Regions from separate parts of the Marinobacter sp. NSM genome, predicted to be linked through region 3. Evidence: predicted binding sites of a transcription regulator. Region 3 holds the regulator's gene; each other region holds the start of a gene.
What was found. The regulator sigma-54, encoded in region 3, starts transcription at its own class of promoters, with help from an activator protein. The targets are predictions, from matches to a motif close to ANTGGCATNNANNTTGCTNT.

Region 1: ACTZWX_RS15700 (sigma 54-interacting transcriptional regulator) is a predicted target of sigma-54. The motif match lies at 2,036-2,055, and genes of this name have one in related genera.
Region 2: flgA (flagellar basal body P-ring formation chaperone FlgA) is a predicted target of sigma-54. The motif match lies at 2,380-2,399, and genes of this name have one in related genera.

What each region holds. Positions count from the first base shown of each region.
Region 1 is NZ_JBQTCK010000008.1:33,205-37,383, reverse strand. Features, by position in the region: gene ntrB (nitrate ABC transporter permease) at 1-357, opposite strand, end outside; gene ACTZWX_RS15705 (ABC transporter substrate-binding protein) at 360-1,784, opposite strand; gene ACTZWX_RS15700 (sigma 54-interacting transcriptional regulator) at 2,087-3,985, shown strand.
Region 2 is NZ_JBQTCK010000001.1:669,780-673,958, reverse strand. Features, by position in the region: gene ACTZWX_RS03205 (pilus assembly protein PilB) at 1-526, shown strand, start outside; gene ACTZWX_RS03200 (flagella synthesis protein FlgN) at 599-1,069, opposite strand; gene flgM (flagellar biosynthesis anti-sigma factor FlgM) at 1,077-1,403, opposite strand; gene flgA (flagellar basal body P-ring formation chaperone FlgA) at 1,532-2,233, opposite strand; gene ACTZWX_RS03185 (chemotaxis protein CheV) at 2,426-3,355, shown strand; gene ACTZWX_RS03180 (CheR family methyltransferase) at 3,393-4,179, shown strand, end outside.
Region 3 is NZ_JBQTCK010000006.1:232,341-236,519, forward strand. Features, by position in the region: gene lptA (lipopolysaccharide transport periplasmic protein LptA) at 1-486, shown strand, start outside; gene lptB (LPS export ABC transporter ATP-binding protein) at 494-1,219, shown strand; gene ACTZWX_RS14440 (RNA polymerase factor sigma-54) at 1,404-2,939, shown strand; gene hpf (ribosome hibernation promoting factor) at 3,015-3,317, shown strand; gene ptsN (PTS IIA-like nitrogen regulatory protein PtsN) at 3,416-3,883, shown strand; gene rapZ (RNase adapter RapZ) at 3,924-4,179, shown strand, end outside.

The DNA of each region.
Region 1 (4,179 bases), on a different contig from region 3:
TGCCTTGTACATCAACGGCGACATGCCGATCAGAAAACCCAGGGGCAAGGCCACGGCCATGGCCCCGAGAAACCCGGTTAACACCCGGTAAATGGAATAGGCCAGCTGAGTACCAATACCTTTGTCGTTCGAGCCCCGGTCATAGAACGGGTCTGACAACTCGGCAACGGCATGCCGGATGATTTCTGATGGCGGCGGCACACGAGCCTCCTGATCAGCGCCCCCCATCAAAAGCTCGTATTCACTCAGCTCACCCTGCTGGGGTGCAATCACCTGGGTACTGAACTCCCAGATACCCAGGAACAGCACCAGAAACACCAGGGAGAGCATGCCTGCACGTACGCTAGTCGATGCCATGATCAGGACCTCCGGATATCAAAGCTCTGGACATACTCCTCCGGCTTGGCCGGATCGAAGGTCTTGCCCATGATGGTGTGGTTTTTATAGGTCTCGCTGGGCGCGCTATAACCCAGCTCTTCCATAACCTTGCGGGTTTCACCGGCCACATAGACCTGCTCCGCGATGCCCCGATAATCCACATCGCCCTCGATGTAACCCCAGCGCTTCATCTGGGTCAGAATCCATACGCCCATGGAATGCCAGGGGAAGGGATCGAAATCGATCCGCGCCGGATCATCCTTCACCTCACCCAGGCCGTCGGCATACCGGCCGGTCAGTACCTGCTGAATGACTGGCACCGGCTGGTTCAGGTAGTTTCGCGGGGCGATGGCTTCGGCGATTTCCTTGCGGTTCTCGGCTTTCTGCGAGTACTGGGTGGCATCGATGATCGCGCGCAGCAACGCACCATAGGTATTGGGGTTTTCACTGGCGAATTGCTGGCTGCAGGCGAAGGCACAGCAGGGGTGCCCTTCCCAGATATCTTTGGTCAGCATATGAATGAAACCCACCTTCTCCCACACCGCCCGCTGGTTGAACGGGTCTGGCGAGAGGTACCCATCGAGGTTGCCCGCGCGCAGGTTGGCAACCATTTCAGGTGGTGGTACCACCCGGATCTGCACGTCTCTGTCCGGATCAATACCGTGCTCGGCCAGGTAGTAGCGCAACAGGAAGTTGTGCATGGAGTATTCGAAGGGCACGCCAAACTTGAACCCTTTCCACTGTTTCGGGTCGCGTTTGTCCTGGTGGTCCACGTGCAGCACGATGGCCTGGCCGTTGATGTTCTCCACCGCCGGCATAATGAAGCGCTTGGCGGTGGAGCCCGCACCCATGGTCATGGCCAGGGGCATGGGAGTCAGCATGTGGGAGGCATCGTATTCGCCATTCAGGGACTTGTCCCGGGCCACCGCCCAACCGGCTGTTTTACTGACCGTAACGTCCAGTCCATAGCGCTCGTAGAAGCCCATTGGGTGCGCCATGATGATCGGCGTGGCACAGGTGATCGGCACAAAGCCAACGTTCAGCTTGGTTTTCTCCAGCTTGCCCAGAGACTCCTTCACCGCCGCCTTGGCTTTGTCCATGGGGAACACGGAACCGAGCAACGCGGCTGCGGTGCCTGCGCCCATCATCTTCATAAAGCTGCGGCGGCTATGATCGTTGTGACCAAACACCGAGCGCACCACGGCGCTCTCTATGGCTCGGTCCATCATGGCTTCCGAATCCATCGAGTCAGCGGATGCCAGTTCGCTCGGCTGCGATGACTGCCGCAGATTCAGCGACACGCTCGGCATACCATCACCCGGCTGACACTCCGGGCAACCACAGGTTTTCGCGTGGATCAGTGACTGATCGCCATCAAATGGGTTTCCAAGGCTTTTTGTCGTCATGGTGCACTCTCCCTACTCTCAGATAGTTTTTGCACTCTTTCGGTGCAACAAAGACTCTGGTCTGGCGCAGGCCGGGTTTTGGCCAACGCCATTCGCACGTTCTGAGATAGCTATTGCGGGGTTCGTGCCAACTTTCAGAAATTCTCTATCCGACTGTTTTTATAGACTTTTAAGAAATTCCCAATGATTCGGACGCGCTACGACATTTCGTACTCAACGATTTTTCGTAGCTTCTGCTTCGATTTTTCGTAGTTGGCACGTGCTTTGTTTGGTCTGTGCCATGCCCCAAATGGACCCCCGAGATGAACCACCCTGAACACGCAGACAGTTACCGCTGGATTGACCACCTGCCCGAGGCTGCCCTGCTGGTAGATGCCGGTCGGGATCTGATCCTGGCCGCCAACAGCGCCATGGGGCGAATGGCGGGCACAGACCGGCACTCCATCGCAAACAAGTCGTGCACCCAACTGTTTGCAGACCAACGGCCGCAGCTGATCAACTTCACTGAGGAAACCTTGTTCCGCAGCCACGGCTGGAGCCGGGATTTCCACATCAGGCATCGGGACGGCCACGCGATTGAGCTGGAGATTTCATCATCCTGCGTGGGTGAGGCAGAGGCACAAACCTTGTTGCTACTGCTGCGCGACCGGCGGCAGCTGAGAACACTCAGGGAGCGCCACGAAGCCAACCATTATCACCGTGGCGGCTTGTTGGAATGGCGGCGTGTGGAAGAGTTGTTCAAGGATATGGAGCGGGAAAACCAGCTGATTCTCCACGCCGTTGGCGAAGGCATTTACGGGGTGGACGCCGAAGGCCGCACCACCTTCGCCAATCCCGCCGCCGAGCGCATGCTGGGCTGGCGCATGGATGAACTCATGGGGCGCGTGATACACCGTGTTGTGCATCACTCCCACGAAGACGGCAGCCTGTTCCCACTGAAAGAATGCCCCATCTACGGCGCTTTCCGGGATGGCAGCATCAAGCGCGTTGGCGACGACTGGTTCTGGCGCAAAGACGGCACCGGGTTCCCAGTGGAGTACACCAGCACCCCGATCATGGACAACGGCCACCCGGTGGGTGCGGTTGTGGTGTTCCGGGACATCTCCGCCAGACTGCAAGCCCAGAAGGAACTGCAGTCAGCACTGGAAGAAGTAGAGAGCCTGAAACGCCGGCTGGAAATGGAAAATGCCTACCTACAGGAAGAACTCAGCGCGGAGTTCCACTTCCACGAGATTCTTGGGCAGAGCGATGCCATCAAGGCCATCGTGCGGCGCATCGGCATGGTGGCTCCGACAGACGCCAACGTTCTGATCACCGGCGAATCCGGCACCGGCAAGGAGTTGATTGCCCGCGCCATCCACCAGGCCAGCACCCGACGAGACCGCCCGCTGATCCGAGTGAACTGCGCCGCCATTCCAAAAGACCTGTTCGAAAGCGAATTCTTCGGCCACATCAAGGGCGCCTTCACCGGCGCCGTTAACGACAGAATCGGCCGCTTTGAACTGGCCGATGGAGGCACCCTGTTTCTGGATGAGGTAGGCGAAATTCCATTGGAACTTCAGGGCAAGCTCTTGCGGGTGCTTCAGGATCAGCAGTTTGAGAGAGTTGGCGAGAACAAAACCCGGGCCGTTGATGTCAGAGTCATTGCCGCCACCAACCGGGATTTAAAAACGGAGGTGCAGGAGAAGACCTTCCGGGAGGACCTGTACTTCCGACTTAACGTCTTCCCGGTCGAGTCCATTCCCCTGCGCAGGAGGCTTGAAGACATCCCGATGCTGGCCCAGGAGTTCCTGAACCGGGCGTGTCAGAAATTCAATCGACCGCCACTGATTCTGACAGAGCGGGACGTGGTTACCCTCAAGGCCTATCACTGGCCGGGCAATGTCCGGGAGCTGGAAAACGTGATCGAGCGCCAGGTGATTACCGCCGATGGCCGCCTGGACCTTGACCTTCCGGGTGTCGAACCTTCTGCGCATGCCGCAGCGAACTCAACGCCATCGCGTCATTACGACAGTGAGCTGTTAACTGAGGCTGATCTGAAGGAGCTGGAGAAGCAGAACCTGATTAAGGCGCTGAGAATGACCGGCGGGCGCATCTTCGGAGATGACGGGGCAGCGGCACTACTTGGCATCAAGCCGACGACTCTGAACTCACGCCTGGGCAAGCTCAAGCTTGATGCTCGGCAGTATCGGGCTTCCTGAGTGTTGGCTTGGGTTTCTGGACTTCTGGCTTGGGCTCCAAGCCTGTTTGGTTTGCGGGCGGGTACGGGGGGTATGGGGTATTTGTCTTCTGGGAAAAACAACTCGCTTCGCTCAGACATCTTTTTCCCTGCCAGAAAAATACCCCATACCCCCCTACCGACGTGCAGCACTGGAATACCGAGGGTAAAAGCAAA
Region 2 (4,179 bases), on a different contig from region 3:
TACCATGGTGACGTTGCCGTTTCAGCCGTTGGTGTCGCTGGCGGCCGGCAATACCAGCGCGGCATCCATGCCTGCGCAGGCCGGTCAGTTATATGAAAAGGGGGGCTTTGCGCCTCTGTCTGACAGCGATATGGCCGGCGTAACGGCTCAAAGCAGTGTGGGTTTGCTGGAGCGTATTGAAACGGTTGCCGCAATGCCGGGAAATGCTGGCGGCGCGGTTGATGACCCGGAACTCGCCGGACTCGACTCAGTAGAGGGAATCAAGCTGGCCGCCAACATTTTTGTGCCAGTGCTCAGTTTCCTCGATTCCGACCTGACCATCTCTGGTGTTCACTACAGGAAGGGTGAGCCCCGCTATTCCATTCGAGAGGATGGCGCCTTGAGGCTGGCGTTTCCCGAACGGATTGAGGAGATCCGGATGGACAATATCCGCGTGAGTGGCAATCAGAGTCCATCCATGGGGAACGTCAGCATTCACAACACACGGTTTCATCCGGATTCCCAGATGACGATCTACACCCGTTAATGGACGGGTAAGGTGAATCTGACGAAAAAACGCCCGGATAGCTCATCCGGGCGTTTTTGTTTGCCGGGTCGGTCAGGCGCTGGCCAGAATGTTGCCGCTGGACACACTGGTTTGTTCGCCCTTGGCGCCATACAGCTTCTGTTGGGCAGAGGCGCCACGGAAGACGTCCGTGAGCCTCGTCAGGCGTTTTTGAAGGTGTCCGACAACACGACCGTTGTTCTGGTTCAGTTTCTGGCAGGCACGAAGGCGCCCATCGGCGGTTTTCCAGAGTTGGTAAAGGTCTTCCATGCCACCGGCACGGATAAACCTCGAGGGCTCGCCGGCATCCGGTCGGTACCCCATGTTAACCAGCAGGCGGATCTTTTGTTTCGCACGCTCACGGATATCCGTCAGGATGTTGTTTTTCTGAGTGGTGATTTCCTGGAGCGGAGCAATGTCGGAGGACGCCAGGAGTTGTTTTTCCTGGTTGAGAAGATCCGCCAGGGTTTCAAGCTGGCGGATGTCTTCTGAGAGAAGGGTCTTCAATTCAATGATTGCAGCCATGTTTTACTCACCCGAAAATGCTTTTATCCATCTCAAGCATTTTCTGGGCCAGTTTCTCTGCATCAATTTTGTAGGTGCCATCTTCCAGTGCTGCGCGAATCTGCGCAATGCGGTCGTCGTCCATTTCCGGGTAATCGCCCAGTTTCTGTTCCAGCTGCTTCAGGTTTTTGGCCTGATTGCTGAGACTGACGTTGTCGCCGCGGGCTGCCGTGCTTTGAGCCTTTGCCTGCTCTCCAGCCGTGGAGGGCGTACTCTGGCTGCCTGTTGCTTTGTCGGCCGTGGTTCTGGTGGTGTTGACCTGGCCGGGGCCAATTCCATTTAAGTCAACTGACATAAGGATACCTGCTTGCCTATGGCCACCTTCAGAGGCGGCGGAATCGAGTTTATATCTGCTTATCGGCAGCGTTTAGCCGACCTTTAGAAAAAAACGGAAAAAATTTGCCGCTGGGCACGGATTTTCCGTTACATGGCAATTTCCACCCGGCCAGGAGCCGTGACCGTTGCCCGAACCGTGCGTGCTGATTGCAGATTCTCAACCATCACTTGCTCGCCAACACTGGCACTGGCCAGCGCCTTGCCTCGGGAACTGACCGAGAACACTGCGGATCTGGCGGTGATGATAACATGATCACCGCGCTCAACGGCATTGGGCGCTTCGAGCAGATCTGGCGTCAGCACCGACCCTGCATTAACTGGTCGCCTCACCAGCATGCCGGATACCTGTTCAATATCTGTTAGAATGCCCCGGCGGCTGGCGTTGATCTGCACCTGTTTTTCCTGCAAAAGTTCACCGCTGATGCGCTCACCGCGGGCCAGAGGCCGAGCCGCCACAAGGGCAGGGCCGTGTACTTCGACACTGGCTGTGACGAACATCCGCCATGGCCGCTCCCCGGCACAGGACACCATCACCGATGGCGATGTGGTCCGTAGGGGATCGTTGGTAAACGCGGTTTGGAGTGCCTGTTCGCAAGCAGCCAGGCTAAGCCGGCTGTCGATGCTGCCGACGGTGAAGTTCACCTCGTACTGTTGCTGGCGCTGCTCGTCGGCCCAGGTTTCGATAAATTGACCGGCGGCATCGCGTATCTCGCTTGCAGTGGTGGCCGCAGCCGCGGCGTTAAGGCCCAGGGTCGATAGGCAAAAGGTCGCTAAAAAGATGGTTCGCATCTGCACTGCTTTGTCCTATGCTGTCAGTAAGGCATATTTACGCGAGTTCCGTTAAGGAAAATGGCGCTGGGGCCGTTAACCCTGATTGGACACCCGGCGCCAATGTTTTGGTCCGGGTTCGCGTAAGCAAGTTGTTTAATAATAAATTAGCAAATTCTGTGCCGATCGTTGGCATGCCGGGAGTAGAAAGTTATGGCAGGGGTGTTGGACAGCGTTAACCAGCGTACGCAGCTGGTTGGTAAGAACAGGCTAGAGCTGTTGTTGTTCCGTTTGCGCGGGCGGCAGCTATACGGGATTAACGTATTCAAAATAAAAGAGGTCCTGCAGTGCGGCAAGCTGTCGTCTATACCGAACAGCCGTGATGTGGTGCGGGGCGTGTCTCACATTCGTGGCGAGACCATCCCCATTATCGACCTGAGCATGGCTATTGGTATGTCAGGCATTCCACAGGAAGAACTGGCAACAAGCTTTGTCATCATTACCGAGTACAACCGCAAAACCCAGGGCTTTCTGGTGACAGGTGTCGACCGGATCATGAATATGAACTGGGAAGATATCCTTCCGCCACCCAAAGGCGCGGGCAAGGATGTGTATTTGACGGCAGTTACAAAAATTGACGACAAACTTGTAGAAATCATAGATGTAGAAAAGATTCTTGCAGAAGTTTCTCCACTCAGGGAAGATGTCACAGAAGAACTGAGAACTCGCAGTGCCGAGCGCGTTCAGGGGCATTTGCCTGTGCTGGTGGTTGATGATTCGTCTGTAGCGAGGCGCCAGATCGAACGCTGCCTGACCGCGATCGGAATGGAAGTGGTCACCAAGAATGACGGTAAACAGGCGTTGAACTACCTCAAGGAGATTACGGAGGATGGTTCCACTGCCCGAGACCACTTATCGTTGATCATTTCTGATGTGGAAATGCCGGAGATGGACGGTTATACCCTCGTTACCAGAATCAAAGAGAATCCGGCGCTCAGCAGCATGTATGTGATGCTTCATACATCCCTGAGCGGTGTCTTTAACCGGGCGATGGTTCAGAAGGTCGGTGCCGATGATTTTATGGCGAAATTCAGCCCGGATGAACTTGCCGAACGCGTAATGGAAATTATTGACCAGAACTGATGCCTCGGCTCATGGACTTACCCACGATAGAGATCCAATGAAAGCGGAAATTACGTCTCAGGAATACGAAGCATTCAAAACATTCCTGCAGGACGCTTGTGGCATTCTGTTGGGTGACAACAAGCAGTATCTGGTGAAGAGTCGTCTACGTAGGATTCTTGAGGATAACAAACTGAATTCACTGGGTGAGCTTCTCGATCGCTTGAAGCGGGTGGGGCGCAGCGGCCTGCGTGAGCTGGTTATCGATGCCATGACCACCAACGAGACCCTCTGGTTTAGGGACAACCACCCGTTTCGCATTCTGCAGGACAAGCTGTTACCGGAATTTGCCGAACGCAATTCGTTGCAGCCACTTCGCATCTGGTCTGCCGCTTGCTCAACAGGACAGGAACCCTATTCGGTAGGAATGGTTGTGGATGAGTTCCGGCGCAACCGGCCCGGGAAGTTGCGGGACGTAAAAATTACCGCAACGGATATTTCCAAAAGCGTTCTGGAAGTGGCCCGGCGGGGCGAATATGAGATGATCGCCATCGGTCGTGGGCTGTCACCAGAGCGGCAGAAGCGGTTTTTTACGCCCTCTGCCAACGGTGGCTGGCAGATAAATCCGCAAATCAAGGCCATGGTGGAGTTCAAGGAACTCAATCTGCTTGAGCGGTATATGCTTGGCAAGTTCGACATCATCATGTGCCGAAACGTACTGATCTATTTTTCCGCGGACCTCAAGAAAGACATCCTTACTCGATTGCACGGGGCTCTCAACCCCGGTGGCTATCTCATTCTGGGCGCCTCTGAATCTTTGAACGGCCTTCCTGATCTGTACGAAA
Region 3 (4,179 bases):
CTGATGCTGGCCAGCCCGGCAACCGCGTTTGATCTGGATTCCGACACCCCCATCAAGGTCAGCGCTGATTCCGCCCGCCTGGACGATACCGAAGGGACCGCCATCTACACCGGCGACGTTGAACTGGTTCAGGGGGCCACCCAGCTGAACGCAGAACGGGTGGTACTGTATCGAAGCCCCGAAGGTCTCAGCCGGATTGAGGCAAGCGGCGAACCCGCCCGATATCGCCAGCCGGCACGGGAAGGTGAAGCCATGACAGACGCCCGGGCGCGGACCATCACCTGGTCAGCGGCGGAAAACCGGCTGACGTTCGAGCGCCAGGCAGTGATTGAACAGGGCAACAATGTGTTCCGTGGCGACGTCATCCAATACGACACCGTTCGCAGGGTGGTCACTGCAGAAGGCGGCACGCCTTCGGAAGAGAGCTCTGGCCGGGTGGAAATGGTGATTCAGCCTCGCGGCTCCAGCAACCCCACAGACGAATAGGTTACTGATGGCAGTTCTCAGGGCCAGCAACCTGGCAAAAAGCTACAAACAGAAAAAAGTGGTTCTGGATGTGTCTCTGGAAATCCGGTCCGGAGAAATCGTCGGCCTGCTCGGCCCTAACGGCGCTGGGAAAACTACCTGTTTTTACATGATTGTCGGGCTTGTACCTTCCGACCGCGGCCGAATCACCATTGACAGCCAGGACATCACACCCCTGCCCATGCACGGCCGGGCACGCAAAGGCATCGGCTACCTGCCCCAGGAAGCCTCGGTATTCCGCAAACTGACCGTGCGCGACAACATCATGGCCATTCTGGAAACCCGAAAAGACATGAAACGGCCTGAGCGGGAAGCCAAACTTGAGGAACTGCTCGAGGAATTTCACATCACCCATATCCGGGACAGCCTGGGTATGGCGCTGTCCGGTGGTGAACGGCGGCGCGTCGAAATCGCCAGGGCGCTGGCCATGGAACCTGCGTTTATTCTGCTGGATGAGCCCTTCGCCGGGGTAGACCCGATTTCAGTCAGTGACATCAAGCACATCATTCGGCATTTGCGGGACAAGGGCATTGGCGTACTGATCACCGATCACAACGTGCGGGAAACCCTCGATATTTGTGAAAACGCCTACATTGTCTCCGGCGGCCATATCATCGCCTCCGGCAATGCGGAAGCCATCCTGGCCAATCAGCAGGTCAAGGAAGTCTACCTGGGTGATGAGTTCCACCTGTAAGCGGAAGAAAACCCCTCGACGACCGAGGTCTGATTGTTTTGATGATCTGTAGCAAGTAAACTCGGCAAAGAACTTGCTTATACTGGTAACAGTGAGCGGCAAGTAACCAGCGTATAACAATTTTTTTTGCCTGACAGCAGGCAACGTCACTACCGGGACACCCTTGATTTATGGATCTTGAGCCATGGTTATGAAAGCCTCATTACAGCTTAAGATGGGCCAGAGTCTGACCATGACGCCCCAGCTGCAACAGGCCATTCGCCTGCTTCAGCTTTCCACCCTCGACCTCCAGCAGGAAATCCAGCAGGCACTGGAATCCAACCCCATGCTGGAAACTTCCGAGGATGACGATCAGTCTGACACCCCCGATACGGATGCCGATACCCAGGACGAACATAAAGACCGGGATTCCGACCACGATGAACCAGCCACCGAGGCTGCCTCTGACTGGGATGAAAACGAAAATGGCCCGGACTGGGCCTCCGAAAACGACATCCCGGATAACATCCCCGACGACCTGCCCGTAGACACCGCCTGGGACGATATCTACCAGTCTGCACCGGCGCCAGCCAGCAAAGGGGATGATGAGAACGAGTCGGATTTCGAAACCCGCAATTCACCGGCCGAGACCCTCCAGGACCACCTGGAATGGCAGCTCAACCTCACCCCCATGAGCGAGCGTGACCAGGCAATCGCCCACGCCCTGATGGACGCTGTGGACGAGCGCGGTTACCTGACCTCACCGATTGAGGAAATCCATTCCGGCCTGCAGGACGAAACCGAAGAAGACCCCCTTGAGCTGGACGAGGTAGAAGCGGTCCTGCACCGGCTACAACACTTCGACCCGCCGGGCGTGTTCGCCCGGGACCTGCAGGAATGCCTGCTGATTCAGCTCAACCAGTTGCCGCCAGATACCCCCTGGCTTCGACAGGCCCGCCTGGTGGTTACCCAGTTCCTGCATCTGCTGGGCAACCGGGATTACGCGCAACTGCTGCGCCGCAGCAGACTCAAAGAAGATCAGTTGCGCGAGGTTCTGGCCCTGATTACCAGCCTCAACCCCCGCCCGGGTGACGTGGTCGACCGAGCGGAGCCGGATTACGTGATACCAGATGTCATCGTCCGAAAACACGAAGGCCGGTGGCGTGTTGAGCTCAACCCGGAGATCGCCCCGAGAATTCGGGTCAACGCCAGCTATGCATCGCTGATCCGTCGCGCCGATAGCAGTGCTGATAACACCTACCTGCGGGATCAATTGCAGGAGGCCAAGTGGTTCATTAAAAGCCTGCAAAGCCGCAATGAAACGCTACTGAAAGTCGCCACCCGGATTGTTGAGCACCAACAGGGTTTCCTGGACCAGGGGGAGGAAGCGATGAAGCCGCTGATCCTCTCGGATATCGCCCAGGCCGTAGAAATGCACGAATCCACCATTTCACGGGTCACCACGCAAAAGTATATGCACACACCCCGCGGCATTTTCGAGCTGAAGTACTTTTTCTCCAGCCACGTCAGTACCGCTGAGGGCGGAGAATGTTCCTCCACTGCTATTCGTGCGATGATCAAGAAACTGATTTCAGAAGAAACTCCAAAAAAGCCGTTGAGCGATAGCAAGATTGCAGCCATGCTTGGAGAACAGGGCATCAATGTGGCCCGGCGCACCGTTGCCAAATACCGGGAGGCCATGCACATCCCTCCTTCAAACGAGCGCAAACGACTGGTTTAATGTTTTTTCCGGTGCACGAAGCACCGGACACGCAGCCCGGTGGCAACACCGGCATGATGACAACAGGAGACGCCTATGCAACTCAACATTTCAGGCCATCACGTAGAACTGACCCCTGCATTGAAGGATTACGTCAACACCAAGTTCGAGAAGCTGGAGCGTCACTTTGACCACATCAGTAACTGTCAGGTGACGCTGGAAGTTGAGAAGGTACGTCAGATGGCTGAAGCCACCCTGCATGTCATCGGTGGCGATATCCATGCAAAGGCAGAGAGTGAGGATATGTACGCCGCAATTGATTTGCTGGTGGACAAGCTGGACCGCCAGATCCTCAAGCACAAAGAAAAGAACGTAGACAGGATGCACGGCAACGGCTGAGCGCACTCATAGCACCACCGTACCGGGTGTTTCAATGATACGAGCTGCGGCGGGGCATACCGGCCGCAGCCTTTTTTTTACGGAATCACAGTCGATCCATGAGCGATACATCCCTGACCATCGACAACATTCTGGCTCCCGAACTGACGCTGTGCCGGGTGCCGGCCTCCAGTAAGAAGCGGGTACTGGAAACCATCGCAGAGCATATTCATCATCAGGATGAAATCCTCAGCGACACCGAGATTTTCAGCAATCTGGTTTCTCGCGAGCGGCTTGGCAGCACCGGTATCGGCCAGGGTATTGCCATACCCCATTGCCGGCTGGAGGGGCTGGACCGTGTGATCGGCGTGCTGATGACACTGGAAGAGAGCATCGACTTCGATGCTATCGACAATCAGCCGGTCGACCTGGTGTTTGCCTTGATCGTGCCCAAAGAAGCCACCAGTGAACATCTGGAGCTGCTAAGCCAGTTGGCCGAGAAATTCAACGACAACGGGTTCTGTGAACAGCTTCGCCAGTGCCAGGATGCAGCCTCCCTTTACCAGCGCATGACGGCGGCATCCTGATAAGCAGTAGCACCAACAGTAGCAGGCAGGAGCGTCCATCATGAAACTGATCATCGTCAGTGGCCGATCCGGGTCGGGTAAGAGTACTGCGTTGCATGTGCTCGAAGATCTGGGTTTTTATTGCATTGATAACCTTCCCATCGGACTGCTGTTCCCGCTGACCCGGGAAGCGGCGCAACAGGAAACGCCGGGGCGACTCCGGAAAATGGCCGTCAGCATCGATGCCCGCAACCTGTCTGCCGAACTGGCCAACTTCGAACAAATCTATCGCCAGCTTCGCGATGCGGGAGTCGTTG